DNA from 4 places in the Pseudoalteromonas aquimarina genome. Region 3 is predicted to be linked to each of the others. Evidence: predicted binding sites of a transcription regulator. Region 3 holds the regulator's gene; each other region holds the start of a gene.

Region 1 (3,021 bases), on a different contig from region 3:
GCGTTTTAGTTTTGGGTTACTGTACGGATTAGAAATAAATAAAAACAAAACCAGTAACTCAAATGCGATTGGGAAATGGGCAAAGCTAATAACGCCAATACTTAATATGGTAAAGCAGCAAACGATTAATGAGGTTAAAAACAGAGACGAAAATACTAGATAAAATGGGGATGACTTATCGTCATAAATGCGTTTTGCAAGTTTGCCAATTAATAGTCGAATTAGCGGTGTAGGGTGATATTCAGCGGGTAGATATATAAAGGAAGTAATCAGTGCAAGCAGCAAGGTGCTCCATGCACTGATAGAAAAAAGTGGGAGTTCAAATCCCACTTACAGAGAAACCTGCTTTAAGTTATTTAGTAATGCAATAACCATTTCAGAAGAGTTTTCTGACGCTTTTACTAGGTATGATTCAAATGACTCTGGTGACTCTTTACCGGCAATATCCGAAAGTGAACGGATAACCACAAATGGTGTATTTAACTGATGACATACTTGTGCAATAGCTGCGCCTTCCATTTCAACAGCTAGCATATTTGGAAACTGCTCACGTGTTTTTTCGATGCGAACAGGGTCACACATAAATGAATCACCTGTACAAATTTGGCCAACCATTGTTTTAATGCCTTTCGACATAGAAGCAATCGCTTTTTCTGCATTTTCTACCAGTGTTTTATGTGCAATAAACGCAGGAGGCATTTGTGGTACTTGACCCATTTCGTAACCAAAAGCAGTAACATCAACATCGTGATGACGAACTTCGCTTGAAATAACCACATCGCCTACGTTTAAGCTTTGTTCAAAACCACCTGCAGAACCCGTATTAATGATGCAGTCAGGTGCAAAAAGTTCAATCATTAGCGTTGTAGCAAGTGCCGAAGCAACTTTACCAATACCTGACTGAACTAAAATAACGTCCTGATCTGCCAATTGACCTTGGTAAAAAGTGAAACTACCACGTTCAGTGATTTGCGTGTTTTCGATAGCAGCTTTTAAAATTGCTACTTCAGGCTCCATTGCGCCGATAATACCGATTTTCATGATGATTTTGCCTATCTAGAAAGCGAATAAAATAAATATGGCGGAATTATAGCTAGGTTAACAAGCAATAGACAAACAAAACCCGCAATATGCGGGTTTTTATAAGAAAGTTTAAACTTGTGCCAGTGCGGTTGACTGTGACTTAATTTGTGAAGGTGATAGCACAGGGGTATTTTTAATCGTTGATTTACGAATAGGCTTACTGGTATTCACTTGTTTGCCCAATTTAAATAAGATGGCTTGTCTTACTTCTTGTGCTTTGTAGCCTGATTTCACTTTAATACGAATTAGTGGAATGCCAGCAGATTCTAAAGCGCCATTTACAAACCAATCTTTTTTCGCTTTATGGCCGTTCTTGCTTGCGTTATTCACAAGGTCAATTGCTGCGACAATTTTTAGGCTTTCTTTATCAAGCAGTACATAATCTAATTGCTTATTTTGTGCTTTTGCCAGCGCACTGCGACGAGATTTATCGTCTGTGCCTGGTTGGAAATCTAACACATCAACCAGTCGTACACGACTTACAATTTTATAATCCGAACCAATCGCTTTTTCTAAAAGGTTAAGAAATGCGGTTTCTACCTGTGTAAATAGCGACTTCTTTTGTGTGAATGGGTAGGGGTTTCCCGAATGGGTAAACTTTGAAGCAACAAAGGCTGCCACAACTACCAGTACTAAAATTAATAAAGAAACAAGTTCCATAAATACTCCAAATCAAAACTTTGACGCAAATTTTTACAAACAAACTTAAGCAATTTGAATGCCACAATTAATTTTGTTTTTAAGTATATAAACGATGATTTTAGCCTGCTTAACGTCCTTCACTACTTGTTACTCGCGGAGAACCTAGGTAAAATTTGAAGATTCCGTTGTGCTCATTCGAATTTGGGTATTGCCGCAACGCACTGTTCGGTATCTAGATTGACGCAATAAAATAACAATAAATGGTGTTAATTATGCGCTTCGCTCGACTTTGCCTGTTAAATAAAACGTTTAGCAAAAACGTAAAAACTGTTGTTAATACAATGCTTGCAACTTCTTTTGTTGCTTTAGCACCGCTAACAACTGCCTCTGCCAGTACTTTAGTGCTGCTCTCTGATGATCTCACAGTTTGTTCTAGTGAAAACCAACGCTTCTGTACTGAAGCTGGTAAAAATTCGTTTTCTGATGATGTAAAACAAAAAGCTATTTTTGATATTACTGATGAAGCATTAGTCCGTGTTTCTGAATACCCATGGACAGAACAAGAAGAACTAAAAAAACAAGTTGCTGATATTTTAAAGACAGTTAAACCTAAATTTGAAAATGTAAAACTAACAGAGCGTCAATTTGTGCGAGCATTGCGTGGTGTTACGACAAAAGCGGGTGAAGAGTCAGTTTCTGGTCGTGATATTTGGCAAAGTTTATATGAGTTTGAAAGACGCAATTTATTTGACTTACTTGAGCAAAAGCAAGTTGAAGGCCGTAACAACCGCTTAAAAACCCAAGTGAATTTAGCCCAGAGCACAAACGTTGAAGCGTCTCTGGCTTATCAAAAATTATATGATTTAAGTGCGGAAATTGCTGGTGGTAAACGTAAACCACGTATTGCTGTTATTACTGGCACTAACCGTGACCCATACGCTAAAGTGGATTACTACTTAAATTTATTCGAGCAAGTAGGCTTTGAAGCAACGTGGTTACCAATTGATGCCGCAATGCAAACCGCAATTACTGCAAAAGACTACGAGAAAACAGCCTGTGATAGCTTGGAAGATTTTCAGGTTAAGCGCCTAGCAAGTTTCCGTCGTGAAGTGCTTTACCCTGATTTATTCCAACAGCAAGTGAGTGAATGTAAAAAATCAGAACCACTACTTGGCACGATTAAACGTATGGATGCTATCTATATTGCTGATGGTAGCCCGTTATTAAGTTATCACGCATTTTATACACCAACAGGCAGCCACAGTGCTGCGCTTGATAAAATCGTTGATATGTATA
Region 2 (3,021 bases), on a different contig from region 3:
GTTGTTTTAGCTGGCTTAACCAAAAGCTGCGTGGCTGGCCAAATTCTTTAATGTAGAATTCGCCAAACTCAATCAGATCTTTGGTTTCAATTACGCTTTCTTTTAACCATTTTTTGGGTAAAAACACAGCGGCACCATTTTCCACAATAAACGGCGTGCCAAGTCCAAGCTGAGCACGAATTGCGATAATTTCTTTATAGGTTTTGCTGGTGCAAGGAATAATAGGAAAGTCCAGTTCGTGGCATAAAAACACGCTGACTTTTGCAGGTTGAAACTCGTAGCTGTAATGATCAAGCAAGGTGCCATCAAGGTCAGTAAATACCGCGAGCTTTTCAGGAAAACAGAGCTGTTTAAAGCGCCCTGTTACCTCAACTATTTTGCGTGTTTCATTTAGGTGCAAAGTGATGTCGGTGGTTTGGCTAAAATCAACTAAACCAACGCGGGTAAGCCTTTCAAAAAACAGCACAAAGCGCTCTATTTGTTGCTCACTCATAATTTTACTGGCTGGCAGTTTATCTTGTTGCAAACGCAGTTTGGCTTCTTGCTCTTTGCGCCACTGTGCCACCACATCAAAACTAGGTGCCTTTAGCATAATCCAGCGGTCTACCCGCTCGAACACATTTTGGTAAACACCACTTAGCTGATTATTTACGTATTCTCGCCATGTGCCGTTTTGGTCTTCTATTGCTTCAAGCGCGTTTATAGGTGTTTTTAATGCGTCTTGAGGCTCTGCGTTAAGCCCAACGCACCAACCTTCTAAAATAATCACATCGGGCGCTGATGTAACTTTGGTCCATTTATCTGATGGGAATGGATTGTCTGTGGCTTTATTAAAACGGCGAATAAACAAAGGGCGTTTTAGCGTTTTACGCGTAAGCGCTGCTAAATCATGATCTAGCTGATCAATTTTGTGAGTACCCGGTACGCCGCGTGTGCCAAGTAGCGGGTGAATGTTTGTGGCAAGTTCTTCGCGCTCAGAAGCAGATAAGTAATAATCATCGAGCGAAATCGACACCACATTTAAACCAAAATACATGCGTAAATATTGATTTAAAAAGTCTGTAAGTGTGCTTTTACCCGAACCTTGGCAACCGTTTATACCAATGACTATTGGCTGTTTTGTTCTATTTTGGTGCAGTGCAATTTGCTCTGCGATAGGTGCGTACCAAGTTTTTATTGTTTTTTTAACTTCCTGAGAAAGCGAATGTTTTTCTATAAAATGAGAGAGAAACTTGGCAGATAGCGCTTGCACCATATTAATGCATCCTTAGAACGATTTAACTAAATAGTATTTAACTAAATCAATATATGTGCCAAACAAGGTGCAAAATGGTTTTTAGCTGTTAGAAGCAGATTAGGAATTATGAAGAATATTTAAAGAGAAGATGCCTCAAAAATCATGTCAAATTTAAAGGAGCCATATTAATGGCTCAAATCAATCATCTTTCGCAGCATCATCAATGCTTCACTTAAAAACGCATCAGGCGCTAGCTGGGTGATTAGCCCCTCAGGACGTTTACCGTTAGCAAATTCCAAAATAGCCACCTGTGTTTTATCCTCACAGCCGACCGAAGTTAGCGTCTCAACAAGCTTCAGAAGTTCCGCGGGGTTACCCGTTCGAGCGTACTGTTCTAAGTAAGGCATGGCTTCTGCAATTAAGTTATCAGCTTCTAAAGGAGTAAGCGTATGCGCTGATCCGTACTCATCACAGTCATAAGTCTTGGCAGGTGTAGAGGTGAAGTGGCTGTCCATAAGCTCAGTTAAGGTTTGTCGATGATTGCTCATAGTTAATTTCCCTTATATTAATCCTTAAAATGTTTTCAACCCAGTATACATGACATGCACATATGCACTAAAAGAGACTGCAAACGAAAAATACGGGAATAGATAAGTACTGGCGCAAAAAAAATAGCGCCAAAAGGCGCTATTTTTTAAAACGTTAAAGCGTTCTAAATTAGAACGGCATTTTGAAGCCTGGAGGCATCTGCATACCGCCAGTTACTGCTTGCATGCGCTCTGCCGTTTGCTCTTCAACGCGGCGTACTGCATCGTTGATTGCTGCAGCTACTAGGTCTTCAATCATTTCTTTGTCGTCTTCCATTAATGACTCATCAATTTCAATACGACGTACATTGTGGCTACCTAGCATAGTTACTTTCACAAGGCCTGCGCCTGATTCACCAACTACTTCCATATTTTTAATTTCTTCTTGGGCTTTTTGCATGCGATCTTGCATTTGCTGCGCTTGCTTCATTAGGTTGCCCATTCCGCCTTTAAACATATTCTTTCTCTCTTTTAATGCATGGCAGTGATATTACCACCAGAATTATAATGCTTTTATTGTACCTTCATCTAGCTCTGCGTCAAAGTGTGTCATGAGCTGAGTGATGATTGGATCGTTTTTAATGGTATGCACGGCTTGTTGATGACGAAACGCATCAATCTTTTGCTGAATTTTAAACGGTGTATTTTCAACCACATCGTTAAATTCTATTGCGAGTTCAACCTGCATATTTTTTAAATGTGATAACGCTTGTTGTAATTGTTCGCGCAGCATTGGCGAGTCTAAGTGCTTTTGCTCAGTATCAACTAGCAAATTAACGTGTGCGCCCTGCTCTTGATATATGCTGTGCAGTGCAAATTGTCGCACGCGACCGCCAAGCCCCATTATTTCAATTTTGTTTGCCCAATCGTCTTGTTGATGGGCAAAACGCTCTTGCGAAATTGGGCTTTCGAAGCCTTCAATTATTTGCGGCTCTGGGGCAGGCGCAACTTCTTGCTTTGGCTCTGGCGTTAATTGTTCAATTAACTCAGGTGCCACATGCTGAGTTTCACCGCGGTATTTTTCAAGAGGGCTTTGTTTTGGTTTTGCAAAATTTTCGCCCCTTTGCTGGGGCTCAGTCTTTTTTATCGACGTTTCGCTACCATCCGGCTGAATAAGTGAGCCAGAACCTGACACATTGCGGCGTGCTAAAATTTTAGCAATGGCTTCGGCTTCATTGTTATAGCTTTGCTCAAAGC
Region 3 (3,021 bases):
TGTGTTTAATTACTTGACGGTCAAGTTTATCAACTAGGCCATCAATTGCTGCATACATATCTTCATGTGCGGTTGATGCGAAGAGTTCGCCACCATTAACATGCATTGTTGCTTCTGCTTTTTGTGATAATTTTTCAATATCTAGAATAACGTGCACGTTATTAATGTGATCAAAATGCCTCTCTAGTTTTGCAAATTTGTTAGTGACATAGTCTCTTAAAGAATCAGTAATTTCTACGTGACGACCTGTTAAGTTTAATTGCATAAGCATTTTCCTTCTAAATGGTCTAAATCAGGCTCTTGCGCTGATTAGACGGTGGTATGGATAGCGACTCACGATATTTTGCAATTGTGCGTCGCGCCACTTTAATTCCTTGTTCTGCTAGTAGATCGGTTATCTTGCTATCGCTTAATGGCTTGGCAGGATTTTCCGCTGCTACTAACTTTTTGATCAGTGCTCGAATCGCGGTAGATGAGCACTCACCCCCATTTTCCGTGCTAACGTGGCTAGAGAAAAAGTATTTTAATTCGTAAATGCCACGTGGTGTATGCATGTATTTTTGCGTTGTAACACGCGAGATAGTCGATTCATGCATTTCAACCATTTCGGCGACATCATTTAAAACCATCGGTTTCATTGCTTCATCGCCATATTCAAAGAATGCCTGTTGTTGTTCAACAATGCAATTGGCTACTTTTAATAAAGTGTCATTGCGGCTTTCTAAGCTTTTAATAAACCATTTAGCCTCTTGCAAATGGTTGCGTATAAACTGGCTATCACTGCCTGACTTCATAGAGCGGGTAAGTGATGCATACTGCTCGTTTACACGAATTTTCGGCATACTGTCGTTGTTTAACTCAACACGCCAACGGCCTTTAATCTTTTTCACTGAAACATCAGGAACAACATACTCAGGCTCTTCATGAATGATGCTTTCAGCTGGCTTTGGATTAAGGCTATGTATTAATGTTAAGACTTCTTTTAACTCAGGTTCTTTGAGTTTGGCCTTCTTCATTATGGTACGATAGTCTCTTAACCCCAAAAGTTCCATATGGTTTGAGATTACGCTTTTTGTTTCGCTTAGCCAAGGGGTATTTTTGTCATACTGGTTGAGCTGGATCAATAAACATTCTTGTAGTGAACGTGCAGCAATACCAACAGGATCAAAGAGTTGAATGCGTTTTAGTACAGCTTCAACTTCATCAAGTTCAATTTGTTCCTGATCTTCTGATTTTTGCACCGCTTCTAAAATTTCTTCGGCACTTTGCGTTAAATAACCAGAATCATCAACCGCTTCAACAATGGTTGTTGCAATCATTTCGTCGGTGTCGCTAAACGGCGTTAAACGTAATTGCCACATTAAGTAATCTTGCAAAGATTCGCTGGTAGAGCCTTGGTAAACCGTGTCATTTTCAGGGGCGGGTGCATTGCTAACCGATACTGGTGCTGCACTAATATAATCATCCCACGACACGTCCATAGCTAAATCATCAGAGAGATTTTCATTATTTAAGGCGTCGCTAGATTCAATTTCTGATTGGCTTACAGGCGTGTCATATTCATCGTGAGAAGATGAATCATCTTTGCTGGTTTCAGTGCTTTCATTGTTTTGATTGTCATCACTGAAATCAATGTCTTCTTCAAGTAAAGGATTGGCATCAAGGGCTTCTTGAATTTCTTGCTGCAAATCTAACGTACTCAACTGCAATAGGCGAATTGCCTGCTGCAATTGGGGTGTCATTGTTAGTTGCTGCCCAAGGCGAAGCTGTAGCGATTGCTTCATGTAATTATTCTAATCCTTCTTTATTTCTCAAGCTGTTGGTTAACAATTCAACTCCAGTAAAAAAGTACACTCATTATTACTATAGTCTGAATTGTTCACCTAGGTATACATCGCGAACTTTTTGGTTGTTTAAAACCTCTTCTGCAGTACCTGATGCTATCAATTCACCGTGAGAAACAATATAGGCTTTCTCACATACATCAAGGGTTTCGCGCACATTATGGTCAGTGATTAAAACACCAATTCCGCGATTTTTTAAATGCTCAATTATTTTCTTTATATCTATCACTGAAATAGGATCAACACCAGCAAAAGGTTCATCTAACAGGATAAATTTCGGATTTGCGGCTAATGCGCGAGCGATTTCTACTCGGCGACGCTCACCACCAGAAAGAGCCATACCTTGCGAATCTCGAATATGACCAATATTAAATTCTTCGAGCAAATCATCGAGCGCTTCTTCGCGCTGAACACGATTAAGATCTTTTCGAGTTTCGAGGATCGCCATGATGTTTTGGTATACCGTAAGCTTTCTAAAAATCGAAGATTCTTGTGGTAAATAACCAATTCCTAAACGGGCACGACTATGCATTGGTTGTAATGTAATGTCATTATCATCAATACGAATAGTGCCTCTGTCACTCGGCACTAAACCGACAATCATGTAAAACGTGGTTGTTTTACCTGCGCCATTTGGGCCAAGCAAACCTACGATACTGCCGGCTTTAACTTCTAAACCAACATTTTTAACAACTTGACGTGATTTGTAACTTTTTGCCAGCTTTTCGGCAATTAATGTGCTCATTTTTCGCCTTGTTTATTTTGCGTATTAATGATGGTTTTTACTTGGTTATTTGAGTTTTCTGACTTTTTAGATGTCACTGTTTCATTTGCGCGATCGTAAATGATGGTATCTGCTGACATCATGTCGCCATTTTGTTGGAACTTGGCACCACCAGACATGGTAAACAATGATTTAGCCACATCGTATGTAATGTTTTCTGCACTTGCAACTATCGTAGAGCCATCTTCTTGCTTGGCAGAGAATTTAACGGGCTTTCCACTTGCGATCAGTAATTGTTGATTATCACCAAGCTCGGTGCGCTTATGTGCTTCTAAATAATCGGCAGTGATAGACATATTGCCATGCTTAATTTGAACATTGTTGCGGAAAATACCCACATTTTCTTTAAGACGAGCAGACTGCTCATCAGCATCAATTTCCAATGGAAACTTC
Region 4 (3,021 bases), on a different contig from region 3:
TATTTTGCCCTTTAGTAAACTGGTATTTACTTCTAGCGGAATTGCTTTGCCTGAATCCACATCTAATTTTAGATCTTTGAAGTTTGGATCAGGATCACCAGATAATGAGAATAAATTAAACGAACCATTTTCCATCACCACAGCTTCACCAGTGCCCATAAACACTAATTTTTCACCATTTGGTCCATCAAGCGTTTCAATATCAATATATTCTGCCAGCTCTTTAATCGCTAGGTCACGCTGATTAATCGTGCTATTGAGTGCACTGCCATCCGGACCAGAAGAGCCAGATGCAATAGCTAGGTTTAACTCACTAATTTTAGAAATAAGGCCATTGGCTTCATCGGCATAAATTTCCAATTGGTCATTCACAATCGTTTTTTGGTCAAAAACAATGCCCGATAAACGACCTAATTGATCAATGTAACCTTGCGCATCGTTAAAAAACAAACTGCGGCTAACGGTTGATGATGGTTGATTTAAACTTTCTTGTAATGAACTAAAAAGTGAATTTATGCTAGTCGATAAACTATTTGATTCTTCTGCAAACAAACTATCTACACGCGCAGATTCATCAACAAACTGATTAAAGAAAGCAAGGTTTGAAACATCGCGATTTAACTGCTGCTGAGCAAAATCATTTACTAAACGAAACGTCTGCCCAAGACCCACTTGGTTATCGAACAATGTTCTATGCTCGGTGCGTTCACGAACATATCCCTCAGTATTAACATTGGTAATGTTTTTACTGGTCGTTTGTAGCAGCTCTGAACTAGCACGAACCCCAGAGTTAGCAATATTAAGTAGATTAAAAGACATTAGTTACTGCCTCCTAAACCTGTTATCGAACTTTTCATAATATCCTTTACATTCATTCCAGCAGCGACAGATTTAATCGCATCATGAAATTCACTTCTGTTTAGTACATTAATTATTTTATTTGCGTAATTTGGGTCGGTTGCGTAACCCGCTTTTTGCAACTCGCTAAGATATTCAGTGGGGTTGTCAGTGGTTTTTAATGCAGATCGGTAACGCGGGTTCTGCTGTAAGAAATTAACAAAGTCATCAAAACTCTCTGCAATACTGTTATAGGCTCTGAAGTTAGACTGTTTTTTAACTGCAACACCATCTTCAAATTCAAGCGATGCTTTAGCGGCCTTATCACCTTGCCATGATTTATCTGCTTTAATATTGAAAAAGTTATTAGAGCTTTGCCCGTCACTTTTAGTAATAACATGTTTGCCCCACCCTGTTTCTAATGCCGATTGCGCAAGCATAACAGCAGGGCTTAAACCAATTTTCTCAGCAGCTTGTTTCGCATGTTGCCAAAGTTCTGACACAAATGACTGCTCACTTTCAATTGGCTTTGTATCCGCCGAGCTTGTAGTCGTTTCATCTGGGATAGCTTTCACTCTACTTGACTTAGAAACCTGAGGTGCAATCTGACTTGGCGCAAATAAACTTGCAGGTGTGTATTTTCCTGGTGTTGGCGAAAGCTGTTCAACAATAATATCTGCAAGGCCTAATGCCCCGCTTTGTGATAGCTCCATCGATAGCTGCTGATCATGCATATCACGATAAAACTTAACACTACTTGCATTAAATGGGCTGTCTTCATCTTCAAATGCTTCATTTGCTTTACGCATACTTTTAAACAGCATTTGCGTGAAGATTGATTCAAATTGCGCAGCAACCTGTTTCAATGCCTTTTTATCAGGATCGCCTTGCAACGCTTCTTTCCTAAGTGAGTTTAAGTTACTCAGGTCAAAAAAGCTTTGATGTTGATTTATGTTGTTGCCATCCATAATTCAGCTCTCATTCAATAAATTGGCTACGAAACACACTAGAAAAACAATGCAAAAATCAAGCCAACGAACTAAAATTAAAGCCCATAACAAAAAAGCCCTGCAATGCAGGGCTTTAAGAAATCGATAAACTTAAATCACTATTAACTGACCACTTATTGCGCCAGCTTCTTTCAGCGCCTCTAAAATCGCCATTAAATCACCTGGCGCTGCGCCAACTTCATTGATAGCACGTACCAAATCATCCAAACTCGCGCCAGGATCAAATACAAATGCACGGGTGTCATCTCGCGCAACATCAATAATACTCTGCTCTGTGACAACAGTTTGGCCACCAGCAAGCGCATTGGGCTGATTCACATTTTGCTGCTCAGCAATCGTTACGGTTAAACCACCATGGGTAATCGCAGCTGGTTCTAACGTCACATTTTTACCTATCACAATAGTGCCGGTTCGCGAATTAACGATAATTTTCGCGCTGTTATCTGCTGGTTCAAACTCTAGATTTTCAAGCGTTGCAAGGTATGCAACACGCTGTGCTGGATCACGAGGTGCTAATACTTTTACAGAGGCTGCGTCCATTGCCGTTGCCGTATTTGGACCAACTAAATCATTAATGGTATCTGACAACGCTTTTGCCGTAGAAAAATCTGGACGATGCAAATTAAATGTAATGTGATCCCCTTGATTAAACGGCGATGCAACAGCACGTTCAACAATTGCACCATTAGGTACCCGACCCACAGTCGGTGTATTGACTAATACCTTACTGCCATCGGCACCTTCGGCACCTAAACCACTAACAACTAAACTCCCCTGTGCAATCGCATATACATTGCCATCTACACCTTTAAGAAAAGTTTGAATAAGCGTACCGCCACGAAGGCTCAGTGCACTGCCAATTGACGAAACTGTCACATCAATTGTTTGCCCTGGTTTAATAAAGGGGGGTAAATCCGCATGCACGGCAACAGCAGCAACATTTTTGATTTTAGGTTTCAAATTCGCAGGTAATGTAATCCCAAAGCTACTTAACATTGCTTTAAAGCTTTGCTCCGTGAAGCTACTTTTTTCACCCGTTCCAGGCAAACCTACAACTAGACCATAGCCTACTAGTTGGTTACTTCTCACTCCTTCAACCGCTGTAACATCTTTGATGCGCTCAGCAGATAGCGGAAAATGAATCACACTCAGTAATGCGATAACGATAAACGCT

What was found. The regulator sigma-54, encoded in region 3, starts transcription at its own class of promoters, with help from an activator protein. The targets are predictions, from matches to a motif close to GTTGGCACGNNNNTNGNNT.
Region 1: a site for sigma-54 is predicted at 1,791-1,809, ahead of AAEU29_RS00260 (DUF2726 domain-containing protein). Genes of this name have one in related genera too.
Region 2: a site for sigma-54 is predicted at 1,300-1,318, ahead of AAEU29_RS00950 (HAD-IIB family hydrolase). Genes of this name have one in related genera too.
Region 4: a site for sigma-54 is predicted at 1,855-1,873, ahead of flgJ (flagellar assembly peptidoglycan hydrolase FlgJ). Genes of this name have one in related genera too.

Annotation. Positions count from the first base shown of each region.
Region 1 covers NZ_JBMMUG010000001.1:54,499-57,519, forward strand. The annotation lists gene AAEU29_RS00250 (cobalamin biosynthesis protein) at 1-330, opposite strand, end outside; gene mtnN (5'-methylthioadenosine/S-adenosylhomocysteine nucleosidase) at 331-1,041, opposite strand; gene AAEU29_RS00260 (DUF2726 domain-containing protein) at 1,153-1,743, opposite strand; gene AAEU29_RS00265 (type 1 glutamine amidotransferase family protein) at 1,998-3,021, shown strand, end outside.
Region 2 covers NZ_JBMMUG010000001.1:206,694-209,714, reverse strand. The annotation lists gene AAEU29_RS00950 (HAD-IIB family hydrolase) at 1-1,255, opposite strand, end outside; gene AAEU29_RS00945 (hypothetical protein) at 1,423-1,785, opposite strand; gene AAEU29_RS00940 (YbaB/EbfC family nucleoid-associated protein) at 1,955-2,281, opposite strand; gene dnaX (DNA polymerase III subunit gamma/tau) at 2,327-3,021, opposite strand, start outside.
Region 3 covers NZ_JBMMUG010000005.1:102,100-105,120, reverse strand. The annotation lists gene hpf (ribosome hibernation promoting factor) at 1-265, opposite strand, end outside; gene AAEU29_RS13690 (RNA polymerase factor sigma-54) at 288-1,784, opposite strand; gene lptB (LPS export ABC transporter ATP-binding protein) at 1,864-2,589, opposite strand; gene lptA (lipopolysaccharide transport periplasmic protein LptA) at 2,586-3,021, opposite strand, start outside.
Region 4 covers NZ_JBMMUG010000002.1:230,387-233,407, forward strand. The annotation lists gene AAEU29_RS05980 (FlgK family flagellar hook-associated protein) at 1-819, opposite strand, end outside; gene flgJ (flagellar assembly peptidoglycan hydrolase FlgJ) at 819-1,805, opposite strand; gene AAEU29_RS05990 (flagellar basal body P-ring protein FlgI) at 1,938-3,021, opposite strand, start outside.